3 regions of the Streptomyces sp. NPDC028331 genome follow, and region 2 is predicted to be linked to each of the others. Evidence: predicted binding sites of a transcription regulator. Region 2 holds the regulator's gene; each other region holds the start of a gene.
What was found. Region 2 encodes HrcA, which represses chaperone genes, less so after heat shock. Its sites were predicted from a motif close to TTNGCACTCNGNNNNNCNGAGTGCNAA; they were not measured.
Positions count from the first base shown of each region.

Region 1 (5,648 bases), on a different contig from region 2:
TGTACACGGATGCGGTACGACGCCTGTTCGACACGCTGGCGACGGCGGGCGAACTGCCACCGCTCAACGACCTGATCGCGGAGGGCTGCCACAGCCACGACCCCGTCAACCCGCAGGACACCATCGGCCTGGACGCCATCCGGCGCGAGTACCGGATGTGGCGGGACGCCTTCGACTTCACCTTCACGGTCCACGAGCTGATCGAACAGGGCGACCGGGTGTGTGCGCGGTGGACCTGGGACGCCACGCACAAGGGCGAGTTCCTGGGGATCCCCGCCACCGGCAGGAAGGTCACCATGACCGGGATGACCCTCTTCCGCTTCGGTGCGGACGCCAAGATCGCCGAGACCTGGTGGCAGCACGACCAGCTCGGGCTGATGGAGCAGCTCGGCGCCCTGGACGAGCTGGAGCAGTAGGCCCCTCCGGTACAGCGGGAAGGCCCGGCACCCCCTCTCGGGGTGCCGGGCCTTCGGCTACGCAGGACGTGCGTCAGTGCGCGTGACCGTGGCCGTGGCCGGCCGCGGCGGGCTCCTCCTCTTCCTTCTTCTCGACGACGAGGGTCTCGGTCGTCAGAAGCAGGGAGGCGATGGAGGCGGCGTTCTCCAGGGCGGAGCGGGTGACCTTGACCGGGTCGATGACGCCGGCCTTGATCAGGTCGCCGTACTCGCCGGTGGCGGCGTTGTAGCCGTTGCCCTTCTCCAGCTCGGCGACCTTGGAGGCGATGACGTAGCCCTCCAGGCCCGCGTTCTCGGCGATCCAGCGCAGCGGCTCGACGACCGCGCGGCGCACGATGGCGACACCGGTGGCCTCGTCGCCCTCCTTGCCGAGGCCGTCGGCCAGCACCTTGGAGGCGTGGACGAGGGCGGAGCCACCACCGGAGACGATGCCCTCCTCGACCGCGGCGCGGGTCGCGGAGATGGCGTCCTCCAGACGGTGCTTCTTCTCCTTCAGCTCCACCTCGGTGGCGGCGCCGACCTTGATCACGCACACGCCGCCGGCCAGCTTCGCGAGGCGCTCCTGGAGCTTCTCGCGGTCCCAGTCGGAGTCCGTGATCTCGATCTCGGCCTTGATCTGGGCGACGCGGCCCGCGACGTCCTCGGACTTGCCGGCGCCGTCGACGATCGTGGTGTCGTCCTTGGTGACGGTGACGCGGCGGGCGGAGCCCAGCACGTCCAGGCCGACCTGGTCGAGCTTGAGGCCGACCTCCTCGGAGACGACCGTGGCGCCGGTGAGGACCGCCATGTCCTGCAGCATCGCCTTGCGGCGGTCACCGAAGCCGGGGGCCTTGACGGCGACCGCGTTGAAGGTGCCGCGGATCTTGTTGACGACCAGGGTGGACAGGGCCTCGCCCTCGACGTCCTCGGCGATGATCAGCAGCGGCTTGGAGGAGCCGGCCTGGATGACCTTCTCCAGCAGCGGCAGCAGGTCCGCGATGGCGGAGATCTTGCCCTGGTTGATCAGGATGTACGGGTCGTCGAGGACGGCCTCCATACGCTCCTGGTCGGTCACGAAGTACGGGGACAGGTAGCCCTTGTCGAAGGCCATGCCCTCGGTGAAGTCCAGCTCCAGACCGAAGGTGTTGGACTCCTCGACGGTGATGACACCGTCCTTGCCGACCTTGTCCATCGCCTCGGCGATCAGCTCGCCGACCTGCTGGTCCTGGGCGGACAGCGCGGCCACGGCGGCGATGTCGGACTTCTCGTCGATCGGGCGGGCGGTCGCCAGCAGGTCGTCGGAGACGGCCTTGACGGCGGCGTCGATGCCCTTCTTCAGAGCGGCCGGGGAGGCACCCGCGGCGACGTTCCGCAGACCCTCGCGCACCAGCGCCTGGGCGAGCACGGTGGCGGTGGTGGTGCCGTCACCCGCGATGTCGTTGGTCTTGGTCGCCACCTCCTTGACCAGCTGGGCGCCGAGGTTCTCGTACGGGTCCTCGATCTCGACCTCACGGGCGATGGTGACGCCGTCGTTGGTGATGGTCGGGGCGCCGAACTTCTTGTCGATGACGACGTTGCGGCCCTTGGGACCGATGGTCACCTTGACCGTGTCGGCCAGCTTGTTGACGCCGCGCTCGAGGGCGCGACGGGCGTCCTCGTCGAACTTCAGGATCTTCGCCATGGCAGCGGGAGCCCTCTCGGAAATCTGGATGAACGAAACTGCGCCCCGGGCGCCCGGCTTCTCTTATCGGTCGCGGGGGCCAGGGGCGCAGCTCACAGCAGGAATGCGGTGAATTACTTCTCGATGATCGCGAGCACGTCGCGGGCCGAGAGAACGAGGTACTCCTCGTTGTTGTACTTCACCTCGGTGCCGCCGTACTTGCTGTAGAGCACGACGTCGCCGACCTGTACGTCGAGCGGAAGGCGGTTGCCGTCCTCGAAACGGCCCGGGCCCACGGCCAGGACGACGCCCTCCTGGGGCTTCTCCTTGGCGGTGTCCGGGATGACCAGGCCAGAGGCCGTGGTCTGCTCGGCGTCCAGCGGCTGGACCACGATGCGGTCCTCGAGCGGCTTGATGGCAACCTTGGAGCTGGCGGTCGTCACGATCCGACCTCCCCCTTCGGAGATCTCACGGGGTTAACTGTCTGAGGTGGCGACCAGGTCGATCCGTCGTCGCGGGTGCCGGACCTGCCCGTCGCTTTGTTGGCACTCTCTGGTGTCGAGTGCCAGAGCCGAGACTATGACCGCGATTAGCACTCGGTCAAGCGGAGTGCCAATGCCGACCCCGCGCGCCGGGGTGAGTCGGGTCCCCCCGGGTTCGCCGTTCACCCGGAAGTGGGGTGGCCGCCCCCGGGACTCCACCCCGGACTCCCGGACCGGCCTGACGGCCCCGTCCTCGAACCGGGCGGTCAGAGGTGGTCCTCCGGACGGGCCGCCGGTCAGAGGTAGTCCTCCAGACGGGCCACCGTGAAGCCCCTCGACTGCAGGCGGCGCAGGATGCGGCTCGTCTCCGTGGTCAGGGAGGCCAGCGGGCGGCCCGGTTCGTGGGGGCGGAGGATGTCGCCCGGGTGGGGGGCGGCGTACCTTCCGTAGGCGTGCGTCGGGCGCCACAGGATCAGGGCCTTGACGCCGCAGTCCGCCGCGGCCCGGAGGGTCGTGCGGTCGTACCTGCCGTACGGCGGGCGCAGCAGAAGGGGGCGCCGGGCCAGGCGGGTACGCAGACGGTCCCGCCCGGCGCAGATCTGGGCGCGCTGCTCCGCGTAGGGCCGGCCGCGCAGCCCCGTGTGGTCCAGGGTGGGGTTCTGGATGGTCGCCCCGGCCGCCCGCAGCCGTGCCACCCGCGCGTAGCCCGGCCCTTCGGCGCCGTCCAGGAACACGCTGACCGGCAGCCGCAGTTCTCGGACCATCTCGGCGAACCGGGGGTCCCGCTCGGCGCCCTCGTCGTAGGTGAGGAACACGACCTTGTCCAGGGTCGGGACGCGGTCGAGGACCTCCGGCAGCCCTTCGTCGTCCGGGTCCGCGCGCCGCGGCAGGGGGCGGGCCGGCCAGGGCGCGGGCGCGAGCGGGGCGCTGAGCCCCCAGTGGAGGTACGCCCCGTCGTGCGGTCCGTGCGACCTGCTTACCCTCTGCGCCGCCTTCTTGCCCAGCCGTTCGATGGGGTCGACCGACTGGGCGCAGCCGGCCGTCCCGGCCAGGACCGCGGCGGCCAGGATCCCCGCCAGCAGTGCGTGCAGCCGCCGTGCCCTGGGGATCGTCCGGGCCGCGACCGTCGACCCGGGACCGGTCAAGCGCGACGCACGCACATCGGTGCACTTTGCGCACTCTTTGTCATTTTGTCCTACGAGCCGCATGGTGCCGGATCCTTCCAGCGCCCGGCGGCCACGGCGGGCCGACACCGCGGCCGGGCGCACGCCGTCCACCGACTGGCCGACAATGACCGGGTGAACGACCTCTCCTTCGCCTCCCTGCTCACCCCCGAGGGCCGCGCCCTCCTGGACGAGGTGCGCGGCACCGATCCGGCGCGGGAGCTGGCCGTCGCCACCCGGCTGCGCCGCGAGCACCCGGCCGAGCTGGTCTCCGCGGCTCTCGCGCAGGCACGGCTGCGCGAGCGGGCGGCGGCGAAGTTCGGCACGGGCGACGCCCAGCGGATGTTCTTCACCCCCAACGGCGTCGAACAGTCCACCAGGGCCACGGTCGCCGCCCACCGCGCCGGGCGGCTCCGGGCCCTCGGGGTGTCCACCGTCGCCGACCTGTGCTGCGGCGTGGGCGGCGACGCGATCGCGTTCGCCCGGGCCGGCCTCCGCGTCCTGGCCGTGGACCGCGACCCGCTGACGGCCGCCGTGGCGCGCGCGAACGCCGACGCGCTGGGGCTCGCCGACCTGATCGAGGTCCGCGAGGCCGACGTCACCGAGGTGGACGTGTCCTCGTACGACGCCGTCTTCGTCGATCCCGCACGGCGGGGAGGACGCGGCCGCATCTTCGACCCGGAGGCGTACTCGCCCCCGCTGTCCTGGGCGGTGGCCACGGCGCTGAAGGCCCCGCACGCCGCCCTGAAGGTGGCGCCGGGCATCCCGCACGAGGCCGTGCCCGGCGAGGCGGAGGCCGAGTGGATCTCGGACGGCGGGGACGTGAAGGAGGCGGTGCTGTGGTTCGGCACACGGCCGGGCGCGGTACGGGCCACGCTCCTGCCCGGCCCGCGCGTGCTGCGCGGGCGCGGCCTGCCCGACCCGGCGGTGCGCCCCCTCGGCCGCTACCTCTACGAACCCGACGGCGCCGTGATCCGCGCGCACCTGGTGGCGGAGGTGGCCGAGGACGTGGACGGCGGCCTGATCGACGAGACGATCGCCTACGTGACGGCGGACGAGCTCCGCGACTCCCCGTACGCCACCGCGTACGAGATCACCGACCGGCTCCCCTTCAACGTGAAGAAGCTGAAGGCGCTGCTGCGGGAGCGGGAGGTCGGCATCCTGACCGTGAAGAAGCGAGGTTCGGCCGTCGAACCGGAGGAACTGCGCCGCAAGGTCCTGCCCAAGCCGCACGGCCCCCAGGCGGTGACCGTGTTCCTGACCCGGGTCGCCGGGGCGCCCACCATGCTGCTCGGGCACCCCGTCCAACGACAGTCCTGCTCTAACGACAGTCCTGCGCCCGCGCCGTGAGCAGCGCACGCTCCCGTTCGTTGCGGGCGAGGGCGGCGGCCCGGACGAACTCCTCACGCGCCTCGGCCGTGCGCCCGAGCCGGGCCAGCAGGTCGCCGCGGACGCTCGGCAGCAGGTGGTAGCCGCGCAGGACCGGTTCGGCGGCCAGCCGGTCGACGATCTCCAGGGCCGGACCCGGTCCCTCCGCCATGGAGACGGCGACCGCACGGTTCAGCTCGACGACGGGTGACGGGGAGCGGGCGGCCAGCAGACCGTACAGGGTGGCGATGCGCGCCCAGTCCGTCTCCTCGTACGTGTGCGCGAGCGCGTGGCAGGCGGCGATCGCGGCCTGCAGGACGTACGGGCCAGGGGCCCCCGCGGCGGCGACCGCGTCGGCGCGGCCGAGGGCGGCGATGCCGCGGGCGATGAGCAGGCGGTTCCAGCGCGCCCGGTTCTGGTCCTTGAGCAGCACGGGCTCGCCGTCCGGCCCGGTGCGGGCCGCCGTGCGGGAGGCCTGGAACTCCAGCAGCGCGGCCAGCCCGTGCACCTCGGGCTCCTTGGGCATCAGCTCGGCCAGCAC
Region 1 is NZ_JBVHTR010000001.1:281,511-287,158, reverse strand. It holds gene ACZ4SW_RS01450 (ester cyclase) at 1-416, shown strand, start outside; gene groL (chaperonin GroEL) at 490-2,115, opposite strand; gene groES (co-chaperone GroES) at 2,229-2,537, opposite strand; gene ACZ4SW_RS01435 (polysaccharide deacetylase family protein) at 2,873-3,721, opposite strand; gene ACZ4SW_RS01430 (class I SAM-dependent methyltransferase) at 3,875-5,089, shown strand; gene ACZ4SW_RS01425 (RNA polymerase sigma factor) at 5,061-5,648, opposite strand, start outside.
Region 1: groES (co-chaperone GroES) is a predicted target of HrcA. The motif match lies at 2,684-2,710, and genes of this name have one in related genera.

Region 2 (5,648 bases):
CCAGGCGGCGCAGGGAGTCCAGGACGTCCGGGGCCGGGACGCCGAAGTGGAAGGAGACCACCGGGACCGGGTCGTCGAGGAGCACGGCCAGTTTGGCGTCGTAGCCGTCGTCACGGCCGCTGTCGCGGTCGCCCAGCTCGGTCTCGTACCAGGTGGCCTCGCCGGCGAGCTGGTTGGCGTAGACCTCGACGGCGGCCGGGTCGGCATGGTCGGGCTGGGGCATGAAGACGTTCACGCCGAAGGGGCGGTGGGTCAGCCCGCGGAGCTGCTTGATCTCCTGGTACATCCCGTCGGCGGTCTTGTACCCGGCGGCGAGGAACCCCAGGCCTCCGGCCTCGGACACGGCGGCGGCGAGCTGCGGCACGGAGGCGCCGCCGGCCATGGGGGCCTGCACGATCGGGTGCGGGAGGAGATCGGTCAGGGAGGACATGACGGCATGTTGTCACGTCCTTTGAACAAGTCCGAAACCGGCCGTCCCGTGGCATACGCCAGGGGAATGAGTGCAGTACGGAGGCGGCGAAGGCCGGCGGATCCAGCCCCTCCGGGGGTCGAGCGGGCGGTGGCACCGACACCGGGCACCTCTCCGCCCCACCCCCGGGTGGCCACGGGCTCAGCGCCCGTTGAACGCGTCCTTCAGCCTGGAGAACAACCCCTGCTGCCCGGGCTGGAACTGCCCCTGCGGGCGTTCCTCGCCGCGCAGCTTGGCCAGTTCGCGCAGCAGCCGCTCCTGCTCCGGGTCCAGCTTGGTCGGCGTCTGGACCTCGACGTGGACGATCAGGTCGCCCCGGCCGCCGCCACGCAGATGCGTGACACCGCGGTTGTGCAGCGGGATCGACTGACCGGACTGCGTGCCGGGACGGATGTCGACCTCCTCCAGGCCGTCCAGCGTCTCCAGCGGCACCTTCGTGCCGAGGGCCGCCGCCGTCATCGGGATGGTGACCGTGCAGTGCAGGTCGTCGCCGCGGCGCTGGAAGGTCGGGTGCGGCAGCTCGTGGATCTCGACGTACAGGTCGCCGGCCGGACCACCGCCGGGGCCGACCTCGCCCTCGCCCGCGAGCTGGATGCGCGTGCCGTTGTCGACACCGGCCGGGATCTTGACCGTGAGCGTCCGGCGCGAGCGCACCCGCCCGTCGCCCGCGCACTCCGGGCACGGGTTCGGGACGATCGTGCCGAAGCCCTGGCACTGCGGGCACGGCCGGGACGTCATGACCTGGCCCAGGAAGGACCGCGTGACCTGGGAGACCTCACCGCGGCCACGGCACATGTCGCACGTCTGCGCCGACGTGCCGGGCGCCGCGCCCTCGCCGTTGCAGGTGTTGCAGACGACGGCCGTGTCGACCTGGATGTCCTTCGTCGTGCCGAAGGCCGCCTCGTCCAGCTCCACCTCGAGCCGGATCATCGCGTCCTGGCCCCGGCGGGTGCGCGAGCGCGGGCCGCGCTGCGACGCCGTGCCGAAGAACGCGTCCATGATGTCGGAGAAGTTCCCGAAGCCGCCCGCGCCGAAGCCGCCCGCGCCGGCGCCGCCCGACTGGGACAGCGGGTCGCCGCCGAGGTCGTAGACCTGCTTCTTCTGCGGGTCCGACAGCACCTCGTACGCGGCGTTGATCTCCTTGAACCGCTCCTGCGTCTTGGGATCGGGGTTGACGTCCGGGTGCAGCTCGCGGGCGAGCCGGCGGAACGCCTTCTTGATCTCTTCCTGCGACGCGTCGCGGCGCACGCCGAGTACGGCGTAGTAGTCCGTGGCCACTTACGACTCCGCCAGGATCTGTCCGACGTACCGTGCCACCGCTCGTACCGCTCCCATCGTTCCGGGGTAATCCATGCGGGTCGGTCCGACCACGCCGAGTTTCGCTACTGCCTCGCCGCCCGAACCGTAGCCCACGGAGACGATGGACGTGGAGTTGAGTCCTTCGTGCGCGTTCTCATGGCCGATACGCACCCGCATGGCCGGATCCTTCGCCTCACCCAGCAGTTTGAGGAGCACCACCTGCTCCTCCAGCGCCTCCAGGACGGGGCGGATGGTGAGGGGGAAGTCGTGCGCGAAGCGGGTGAGGTTCGCGGTGCCGCCGATCATCAGCCGCTCCTCGGTCTCCTCCACGAGCGTCTCGAGGAGCGTGGAGAGCACCGTGGAGACGGTGCTCCGGTCCTCCGGCTCCTCGAACGCCTCGGGTAGATCCTGCACGAGTTGCGGGACGTCCGCGAAGCGGCGGCCGGCGACCCTGCTGTTGAGCCGCGCGCGCAGGTCCGCGAGCGACGTCTCACCGAACGGCGCCGGGCAGTCGATCATGCGCTGCTCGACCCGGCCGGTGTCCGTGATCAGCACGAGCATCACACGCGCGGGTGCCATCGACAGCAGCTCCACATGACGCACGGTCGAACGCGTCAGCGACGGGTACTGCACCACGGCGACCTGCCGCGTGAGCTGCGCGAGCAGCCGCACCGTGCGCGCCACCACGTCGTCGAGGTCGACGGCGCCCTCCAGGAAGTTCTGGATGGCGCGCCGCTCGGGCAGGCTCATCGGCTTGACGCCCGCGAGCTTGTCGACGAAGAGGCGGTAGCCCTTGTCCGTGGGAATGCGTCCGGCGCTGGTGTGCGGCTGGGCGATGTACCCCTCCTCCTCCAGCGCGGCCATGTCGTTGCGGACGGTGGCCGGGGAGACGCCGAGGTTGTGCCGCTCGGTGAGGGCCTTGGAACCCACCGGCTCTTCGGTGCCGACGTAGTCCTGGACGATGGCGCGCAGCACCTCGAGCCTGCGTTCACTGAGCATCGCGCACACCTCCAGCGGTCGTGTCCCCTAGGCGCTTCCCCTGGCACTCTTCGCTTGCGAGTGCCAGCATTCCCCGGCCAGTGTACGGCTGTCGGGTACACACCCGGCAAGGGCGGGGCGCGGTGCCGTACCGGGGTGTACCGACCTGTACCGGCCTGTCCTGCCGCATCGGGCGCCTGCGGATAGCGTCGCCGTATGACGGTGTTGTGGGAAGGGTCGGGGTGGGAGGCGCTCGGGGCGCGTGCGGGGCGGACCAGGCTGCCGGTCTGGGACTGCACGGCCGGGCTGGTCGTGGGCGACGACGCGGCGCTGCTGGTCGACGCCGGGTCGAGCCTGGCCGAGGGTGTGCGGTTGCGCGGCGCGGCGGAGCGGCTGCTCGAGCCGCTCGGCGGGGAACGGCGTGTGACGCATCTCGCGCTGACCCATCCCCATTTCGACCATGTCTTCGGGGCGGCGGCGTTCGCGGGCGCGGAGGTGTTCGGGGCGGTGGGCATCGACGGGGTGCTGGCCTACGGGCGGGGGGAACTGGTCGCGGACGCGGTGCGCAACGGTCTGGATCCGGCTCGGGCCACCGAGGCGGCGGACGCGCTGGTCCGCACGCGCCACCTGGTCTCGGGCGAGTGGACGCTGGACCTGGGAGGGGTGCAGGTGCTGCTGGCGAACGTGGGGCCGGGCCACACGGCCCACGATCTTGTGGTGTTCGTGCCCGGGGACCCCGGGGAGCCGGAAGTGGTGTTCTGCGGGGACCTGGTGGAGGAGTCCGGCGAGCCGCAGGCGGGCCCGGACGCGATCCCCTCGCACTGGCCTGCGGCTCTGGACCGGCTGCTGGAGCTGGGCGGGGAGAACGCGGTGTACGTGCCGGGGCACGGGGCGGTGGTGGACGCGGGGTTCGTACGGGCGCAGCGGGACGAGCTGGCGGCGCGTTTCGGCGTGTCGTAGCGAATCCCGGCGTGTCGTGGGACCTCGCGGTCGCCTTCTCCTATCGTCATCCGAATGCGCCAGTACTCTCCGGACCTGACCCCGCCGTGGAAGAAGCCGAAGCCCGTCCCGGAGGTCCCGGCGGACCCCGGTCTGGTGGTGGAGGAGCCGCGTACGGGCTTCTGCGGTGCGGTGATCCGCTGCGAGGCGGGCACGGTGACGCTGGAGGACCGCTTCGGGAAGCACCGGGTGTTCCCGCTGGAACCGGGGGGCTTCCTGCTGGAGGGCCGGACGGTGACCCTGGTGCGTCCCAAGGCCGCCGTGCAGCGCCCGACCCGTACGGCCTCGGGCTCAGTGGCTGTCCCCGGGGCGCGCGCGAGGGTGGCCCGCGCCGGCCGTATCTATGTGGAGGGCCGCCACGACGCCGAGCTGGTCGAGAAGGTGTGGGGCGACGACCTGCGCATCGAGGGCGTGGTGGTGGAGTACCTGGAGGGCGTCGACGACCTCCCGTCGATCGTCGAGTCCTTCGCCCCGGGCCCGGACGCCCGCCTCGGCGTCCTGGTGGACCACCTGGTCCCCGGCACGAAGGAGTGGCGCATCGCGAAGTCGGTGACGAGCGAGCACGCGCTGGTGGTGGGTCACCCGTACATCGACATCTGGGAGGCGGTGAAGCCGTCGTCCCTGGGGATCGAGGCATGGCCGCGGGTTCCGCACGGCCAGGACTGGAAGACGGGGGTGTGCCGGGCGTTGGGCTGGCCGACGGACAACACCGGCGCGGTGTGGCAGGCGATCCTGAAGCGGGTGGGGTCTTACAAGGACCTGGAGCCGGAGTTGCTGGGCCGGGTGGAGGAGTTGATCGACTTCGTCACGGGTAGCGGTGGGGCCTGACGTTGGGGAACGTTCCGAACTCGGTGGTGTCCAGTTCGAGTCCCAAATCCTCTACTGGCAGCGGCGCCCCAAACTTGGTGATCTGCTGGCGCTGGTAGTCGGCGTCCTCTCCCTTCCCGACAGGCCTCGTCAGCAGGACACACTGCGCCATGATCGGATCTACGATGAGGTAGACAGGCACCTTTCCGGCGGCGTAGATCGACCGCTTGATTTCGTAGTCCCGCTGGACGCTGGTCTTGGAGACGACCTCCACAACCATCGTGATCAGCCGGGACGGGATCAGGCGCCCCGAGTCGGGCCTGACTTCGCGCTCGACAACCACCAGGTCCGGTACTGGCTCACTGGCCTCGTCAAGGATGTCGACATCCTGGGTCTGCAGGCGGGACCACCGCTTACGTGGGATCTGGTCCAGCACGTCTTCCACGATCATGTTGTGCACAAGATCGGGGCTGGCCATCATCACGATTTCCCCCCGGAGAAGCTCGACCTTGACTCCCTCGGGAGGCTCGAGCTCCTCGAAGTACTTGGTCATCCCACGCTCGTCCACAGCGGTCATCTCCGTGGCCCTCCACATCCGCCGCGTCCTTTTGGCGGCAGCCTACGAACCAGGTTAGGGACCGAACCCCCGTTCCGCCGGGATTCACCCGCCGGAGTGATCAGTCCACCAGGTCCCGCACCACCGCGTCCGCCAGCAGCCGTCCCCGCAGCGTGAGAACGGCCCGTCCCTCCTCGTAGGGACCGGCCTCCAGCAGCCCCTCCCCCAGCGCCCGGCGCGAAGCCGCGAGCCCCTCCTGCCGCAGCAGGGCCAACGGCACCCCTTCCCGGAGCCGCAGCTCCAGCAGGATGCGCTCCACCCGGCGGTCCTCCTCCGACAGGAGCTCCCGCCCGGCGCCCGGCGACCGCCCGGCCGCCAGCGCCGCCGCGTACGCCCCCGGGTGCTTCACGTTCCACCAGCGCACGCCCCCCACGTGGCTGTGCGCCCCCGGGCCCGCGCCCCACCAGTCCGCGCCCCGCCAGTACAGCTCGTTGTGCAGACAGCGGCCGGCGGCCGACGTGGCCCAGTTCGAGACCTCGT
Region 2 is NZ_JBVHTR010000003.1:266,135-271,782, reverse strand. It holds gene ACZ4SW_RS05310 (nitronate monooxygenase) at 1-430, opposite strand, end outside; gene dnaJ (molecular chaperone DnaJ) at 611-1,747, opposite strand; gene hrcA (heat-inducible transcriptional repressor HrcA) at 1,748-2,767, opposite strand; gene ACZ4SW_RS05295 (MBL fold metallo-hydrolase) at 2,963-3,706, shown strand; gene ACZ4SW_RS05290 (DUF3097 domain-containing protein) at 3,761-4,573, shown strand; gene ACZ4SW_RS05285 (Uma2 family endonuclease) at 4,551-5,129, opposite strand; gene hemW (radical SAM family heme chaperone HemW) at 5,230-5,648, opposite strand, start outside.

Region 3 (5,648 bases), on a different contig from region 2:
TCAAGGACCGCGTGGTCGCCCAGGCGCTGGAGGCGGCGCGCGTCTTCGGGTTCACCACCCTGTCGTGCTCCTCCACCGGCAACCTCGCGGGCGCGGTCGGCGCCGCGGCGGCCCGGGCCGGCTTCCGCTCCTGCGTGTTCATCCCGCACGACCTGGAGCAGGGCAAGGTCGTCATGGCCGCGATCTACGGCGGCGAGCTGGTCGGCATCGAGGGCAACTACGACGACGTGAACCGCTTCTGCTCCGAGCTGATCGGCGACCCGGCCGGCGAGGGCTGGGGCTTCGTCAACGTCAACCTGCGGCCGTACTACGCGGAGGGCTCCAAGACCCTGGCGTACGAGATCGCGGAGCAGCTCGGCTGGGAGCTGCCGGACCAGATCGTGGTGCCGATCGCCTCGGGCTCGCAGCTCACGAAGATCGACAAGGGGCTGCAGGAGCTGATCAAGCTCGGGCTCGTCGAGGACAAGCCGTACAAGATCTTCGGCGCCCAGGCCGAGGGCTGCTCGCCGGTGTCGACGGCGTACAAGGCGGGCCACGACGTCGTCCGGCCGCAGAAGCCGGACACCATCGCCAAGTCGCTGGCGATCGGCAACCCCGCCGACGGCCCCTACGTCCTGGACATCGCCCGCCGTACGGGCGGCGCCGTGGAGGACGTGACGGACGAGCAGATCGTCGACGCCATCAAGCTGCTGGCGCGGACCGAGGGCATCTTCGCCGAGACGGCGGGCGGCGTGACGGTGGGCGTCACGCGCAAGCTGATCGAGAACGGCGTCCTCGACCCGGCGAAGACGACGGTCGTCCTCAACACCGGGGACGGCCTGAAGACGCTGGACGCGGTGGCCGACACGGGGCTGACCGCGACGATCCGTCCTACCCTCGAGTCCTTCCGCGAGGCCGGTCTCGTCTGACCTCCGCCCGCCACAACCCACCAGCCGTACCCCGACCGGAGGTCATCCCCCGATGAGCGTCACCGTCCGCATCCCCACCATCCTGCGCACCTACACCGGCGGCCAGGCCGAGGTCACCGCCGAGGGCGCGACCCTCGCCGAGGTCATCGAGGACCTGGAGAAGAACCACACCGGCATCGCCGCCCGGGTCCTGGACGACCAGGGCAAGCTGCGCCGCTTCGTCAACGTCTACGTGAACGACGACGACGTCCGCTTCGAGCAGGGCCTTCAGACCGCCACCCCGGACGGCGCGGGCGTCTCCATCATCCCCGCGGTGGCGGGCGGCTGACGGTCCTTCGGAGGCACGTACCTTACCGTCGGTAACGCACGTCACTCACTGTTCATCGAATTGCCCTCTCCGTGAGAGAAACGGAGGGGGCAATTCTGCATGGTTGAACGGGGTAGAGTTGGGGAACGCGCTCCCGGACTCCCCTTCCGGAACCGCGATCACCTGCCGCACGCCCGATGAGAAGTAGCCAAAGTGTGCAGGGCTTTTGAGCCATTCATTCCTTTTGCCGGGCCCGACTTGCCCTGCATTCAGGTGAATTCTCCGTACATTCCCGACCGGTCGTGCCCCGAATTCTCGTCCGATTGACCTGTTGCAGACGGCAGTTGGACAGATACATTCAGCCGCGGTCGACGCGTTCCGGCGCACGCCCCCAACCGTTGGGGGGTGAGGTCTGACCCGGATCCGCGAAGTGTGGATCTGTGCAAGGGCCAGTAATAGGGGAGTTAGGCATGGCTCAGGGCACCGTCAAGTGGTTCAACGCGGAGAAGGGGTACGGCTTCATCGCGGTCGACGGTGGTGCGGACGTCTTCGTCCACTACAGCGCGATCCAGATGGACGGCTACCGCACCCTGGAAGAGGGCCAGCGGGTCGAGTTCGAGATCTCGCAGGGTCAGAAGGGCCCGCAGGCGGACATGGTCCGCGTGACCGCCTGATACAACGCGCCGACGACTGAACTGTTCGACGTGTCGAGGGGCTCGTATCCCGTCCGGGGTACGGGCCCCTCGGTCGTGTCCGGGGTGCGGGCCCTCGGCCGTGTCCGGCCACGGCTCCTCCAGGGGGCGCGCAGCGGCGTCCACCTGCGGATCATGCTCCCGAGTTCACCCTCCGATACCCCGGAGCGGCTTGCACTCGGCAGGGGCGAGTGCTAATCATTGGCGTTAGCACTCTGAAGGTGAGAGTGACAACAGATGGACCGGGTCGGTGAGGCCGCGGGCCGGGTGGGGCAAGGAACCTCCGGCCGGGGCCGTCCGTCGCGGGCGCGGGCGCGGTCCGAAGTAATCACCCCCAGTCCTGGAGGGACCACTTCACATGGCCAAGATCATCGCGTTCGACGAGGAGGCGCGGCGCGGCCTCGAGCGCGGCATGAACCAGCTCGCGGACGCCGTCAAGGTGACCCTCGGCCCCAAGGGCCGCAACGTCGTCCTCGAGAAGAAGTGGGGCGCCCCCACGATCACCAACGACGGTGTCTCCATCGCCAAGGAGATCGAGCTCGAGGACCCGTACGAGAAGATCGGCGCCGAGCTGGTCAAGGAAGTCGCCAAGAAGACGGACGACGTCGCCGGTGACGGTACGACCACGGCGACCGTGCTCGCCCAGGCGCTGGTCCGCGAGGGCCTGCGCAACGTGGCCGCCGGTGCCAACCCGATGGCCCTGAAGCGCGGTATCGAGAAGGCCGTCGAGGCCGTCTCCGCCTCGCTGCTCGAGCAGGCCAAGGACGTCGAGACCAAGGAGCAGATCGCCTCCACGGCCTCCATCTCCGCCGCCGACACCCAGATCGGCGAGCTGATCGCCGAGGCCATGGACAAGGTCGGCAAGGAAGGCGTCATCACCGTCGAGGAGTCGCAGACCTTCGGTCTGGAGCTCGAGCTCACCGAGGGTATGCGCTTCGACAAGGGCTACATCTCGGCGTACTTCGCCACCGACATGGAGCGTATGGAGGCCGTCCTCGACGACCCGTACATCCTGATCGCCAACTCCAAGATCTCCTCGGTCAAGGACCTGCTCCCGCTGCTGGAGAAGGTCATGCAGTCGGGCAAGCCGCTGCTGATCATCGCCGAGGACGTCGAGGGCGAGGCCCTGTCGACCCTGGTCGTCAACAAGATCCGCGGCACCTTCAAGTCCGTCGCCGTCAAGGCCCCGGGCTTCGGCGACCGCCGCAAGGCCATGCTCGGCGACATCGCCATCCTCACGGGCGGCGAGGTCATCTCCGAGGAGGTCGGCCTCAAGCTGGAGAACGCGACCCTGGACCTCCTGGGCCGCGCCCGCAAGGTCGTCATCACCAAGGACGAGACCACCATCGTCGACGGTGCCGGCTCCGCCGACCAGGTCTCCGGCCGCGTCAACCAGATCCGCGCCGAGATCGAGAACAGCGACTCCGACTACGACCGCGAGAAGCTGCAGGAGCGCCTGGCGAAGCTGGCCGGCGGCGTGGCCGTCATCAAGGCCGGTGCCGCCACCGAGGTGGAGCTCAAGGAGCGCAAGCACCGCATCGAGGACGCGGTCCGCAACGCGAAGGCGGCCGTCGAGGAGGGCATCGTCGCCGGTGGTGGCGTGGCCCTGGTCCAGGCGGCGCAGAACTCCTTCGAGAAGCTGGACCTCGAGGGCGACGAGGCCGTCGGCGCCGAGATCGTCCGCAAGGCCCTGACCGCCCCGCTGACCCAGATCGCCGTCAACGCCGGCCTCGAGGGCGGCGTCGTGGTGGAGAAGGTCCGCAACCTCACCCCGGGCCACGGCCTGAACGCCGCGACCGGTGAGTACGTGGACATGATCGCCGAGGGCATCATCGACCCGGCGAAGGTGACCCGTTCCGCGCTGCAGAACGCCGCCTCCATCGCCGCGCTGTTCCTCACCACCGAGGCCGTCATCGCCGACAAGCCGGAGAAGGCCGCCGCGCCCGCCGGTGGCGGCATGCCGGGTGGTGACATGGACTTCTGATCCTTCCGAGGATCGGTACCAGTCCTTCCGTACGAGGGCGGCACTCCCTGTCTGTGGCAGGGGGTGCCGCCCTCGGGCGTGTCCGGGATCACGCGGGCGTCCCGCCCGACGGGGAATGTGGGGCGGCGCATAGATGGTTGCTTCAGAAGCTGCAACAATGCGCGCGCACATACCAGTCGGTTAACACAGCGATCCGAGGAGCCCCTCACGTGACCGTCACCACCCCCGCCTCCCGCGCGGCCCAGATCCTGTCCCGTCCCATCGCGCTGGGCGGCCTCACCGTCCCGAACCGGATCGTGATGGCGCCGATGACCCGCATGTTCTCCCCGGGCGGCATCCCCGGCGAGGACGTGCGCTCCTACTACGCGCGCCGCGCCGCCGCCGGCGTCGGGCTGATCGTCACCGAGGGCACGTACGTGGGTCACGAGTCGGCCGGCAACAGCGGGCGCGTGCCCCGGTTCCACGGCGAGGAGCAGCTCGCGGGCTGGGCGAAGGTCGCCGAGGACGTGCACGCGGCGGGCGGCACGATCGTCCCGCAGCTGTGGCACATCGGCATGGTCCGCAAGGACGGCGACGCCCCGTACCCGGACGCCCCCGCGATGGGCCCCTCCGGCCTGGTCACGGCGGGTGCCGAGCCCACCGGCAGGGCGATGACCCAGCAGGACCTGGACGACGTCATCGCCGCGTTCGCCCAGGCCGCCGCGGACGCCGAGCGCATCGGCTTCGACGGCGTGGAGATCCACGGCGCCCACGGCTACCTCGTCGACCAGTTCCTGTGGGAGGGCACCAACCGCCGCACGGACGCGTACGGCGGCGACCCCGTGTCCCGCACCAGGTTCGCGGCCGAGATCGTCGCGGCCGTCCGCGAGCGGGTGTCCCCCGACTTCCCGGTCCTCTTCCGCTACTCGCAGTGGAAGCAGCAGGACTACACCGCCCGGCTCGCCGAGAGCCCCGAGGAGCTGGAGGCGATCCTCACCCCGCTCGCTGCGGCGGGCGTCGACGCCTTCCACGCCTCCACGCGCCGCTACTGGCTCCCCGAGTTCGAGGGCTCGGACCTCAACCTCGCGGGCTGGACGAAGAAGATCACCGGCAAGCCGTCGATCACGGTCGGCTCGGTGGGCCTGGACGGCGACTTCATCGGTGCGTTCCAGGGCGAGGGCGCGCAGGTCAAGGGCATCGACAACCTCCTGGACCGGCTGGAGTCGGAGGAGTTCGACCTGGTGGCGGTGGGCCGGGCGCTGCTCCAGGACCCGGAGTGGGCGAAGAAGGTGCTGGAAGGGCGCTTCGACGCCCTGAGCGCGTACGACGCGGCGTCGCTGAAGACCCTGCACTGACGCGGACGCAGTGGCCGCACAGCCCCGCGCCCTTCGAGGGCCGCGGGGCTGTGCGGTGTGCGGCTGCGCAGGCGCAGGTCTCCGAGGCCAAGGCGTAGAGTGCCACCGATCATCAGGTCGGGCGGTCGCCGTCCTGCCCGCGAGAGCGGGACGGCGGCCGCCCGGCCGCCCGTACACCCTGCTCCACCGGCACCCGGACGAGGGGGCCGGCCCGGCAACCAGTGAGGGGTCACAGATGACGACAGCCGAGTCCCGCAGGCCGGCCACCGACGACGAGCCGGGGCCCGTGGTGCGCACCGCGGGCGGCGCGGTGCGCGGGCGCCGGGAGGACGGCCTCGCCGTGTTCCGCGGCATACCGTTCGCCGAGCCGCCGGTGGGGGAGGCCCGCTTCCAGGCGCCGCGCCCGGCACGGGCCTGGGAGGG
Region 3 is NZ_JBVHTR010000016.1:132,428-138,075, forward strand. It holds gene thrC (threonine synthase) at 1-908, shown strand, start outside; gene ACZ4SW_RS23705 (MoaD/ThiS family protein) at 961-1,236, shown strand; gene ACZ4SW_RS23710 (cold-shock protein) at 1,686-1,889, shown strand; gene groL (chaperonin GroEL) at 2,266-3,891, shown strand; gene ACZ4SW_RS23720 (NADH:flavin oxidoreductase) at 4,101-5,225, shown strand; gene ACZ4SW_RS23725 (carboxylesterase/lipase family protein) at 5,461-5,648, shown strand, end outside.
Region 3: groL (chaperonin GroEL) is a predicted target of HrcA. The motif match lies at 2,079-2,105, and genes of this name have one in related genera.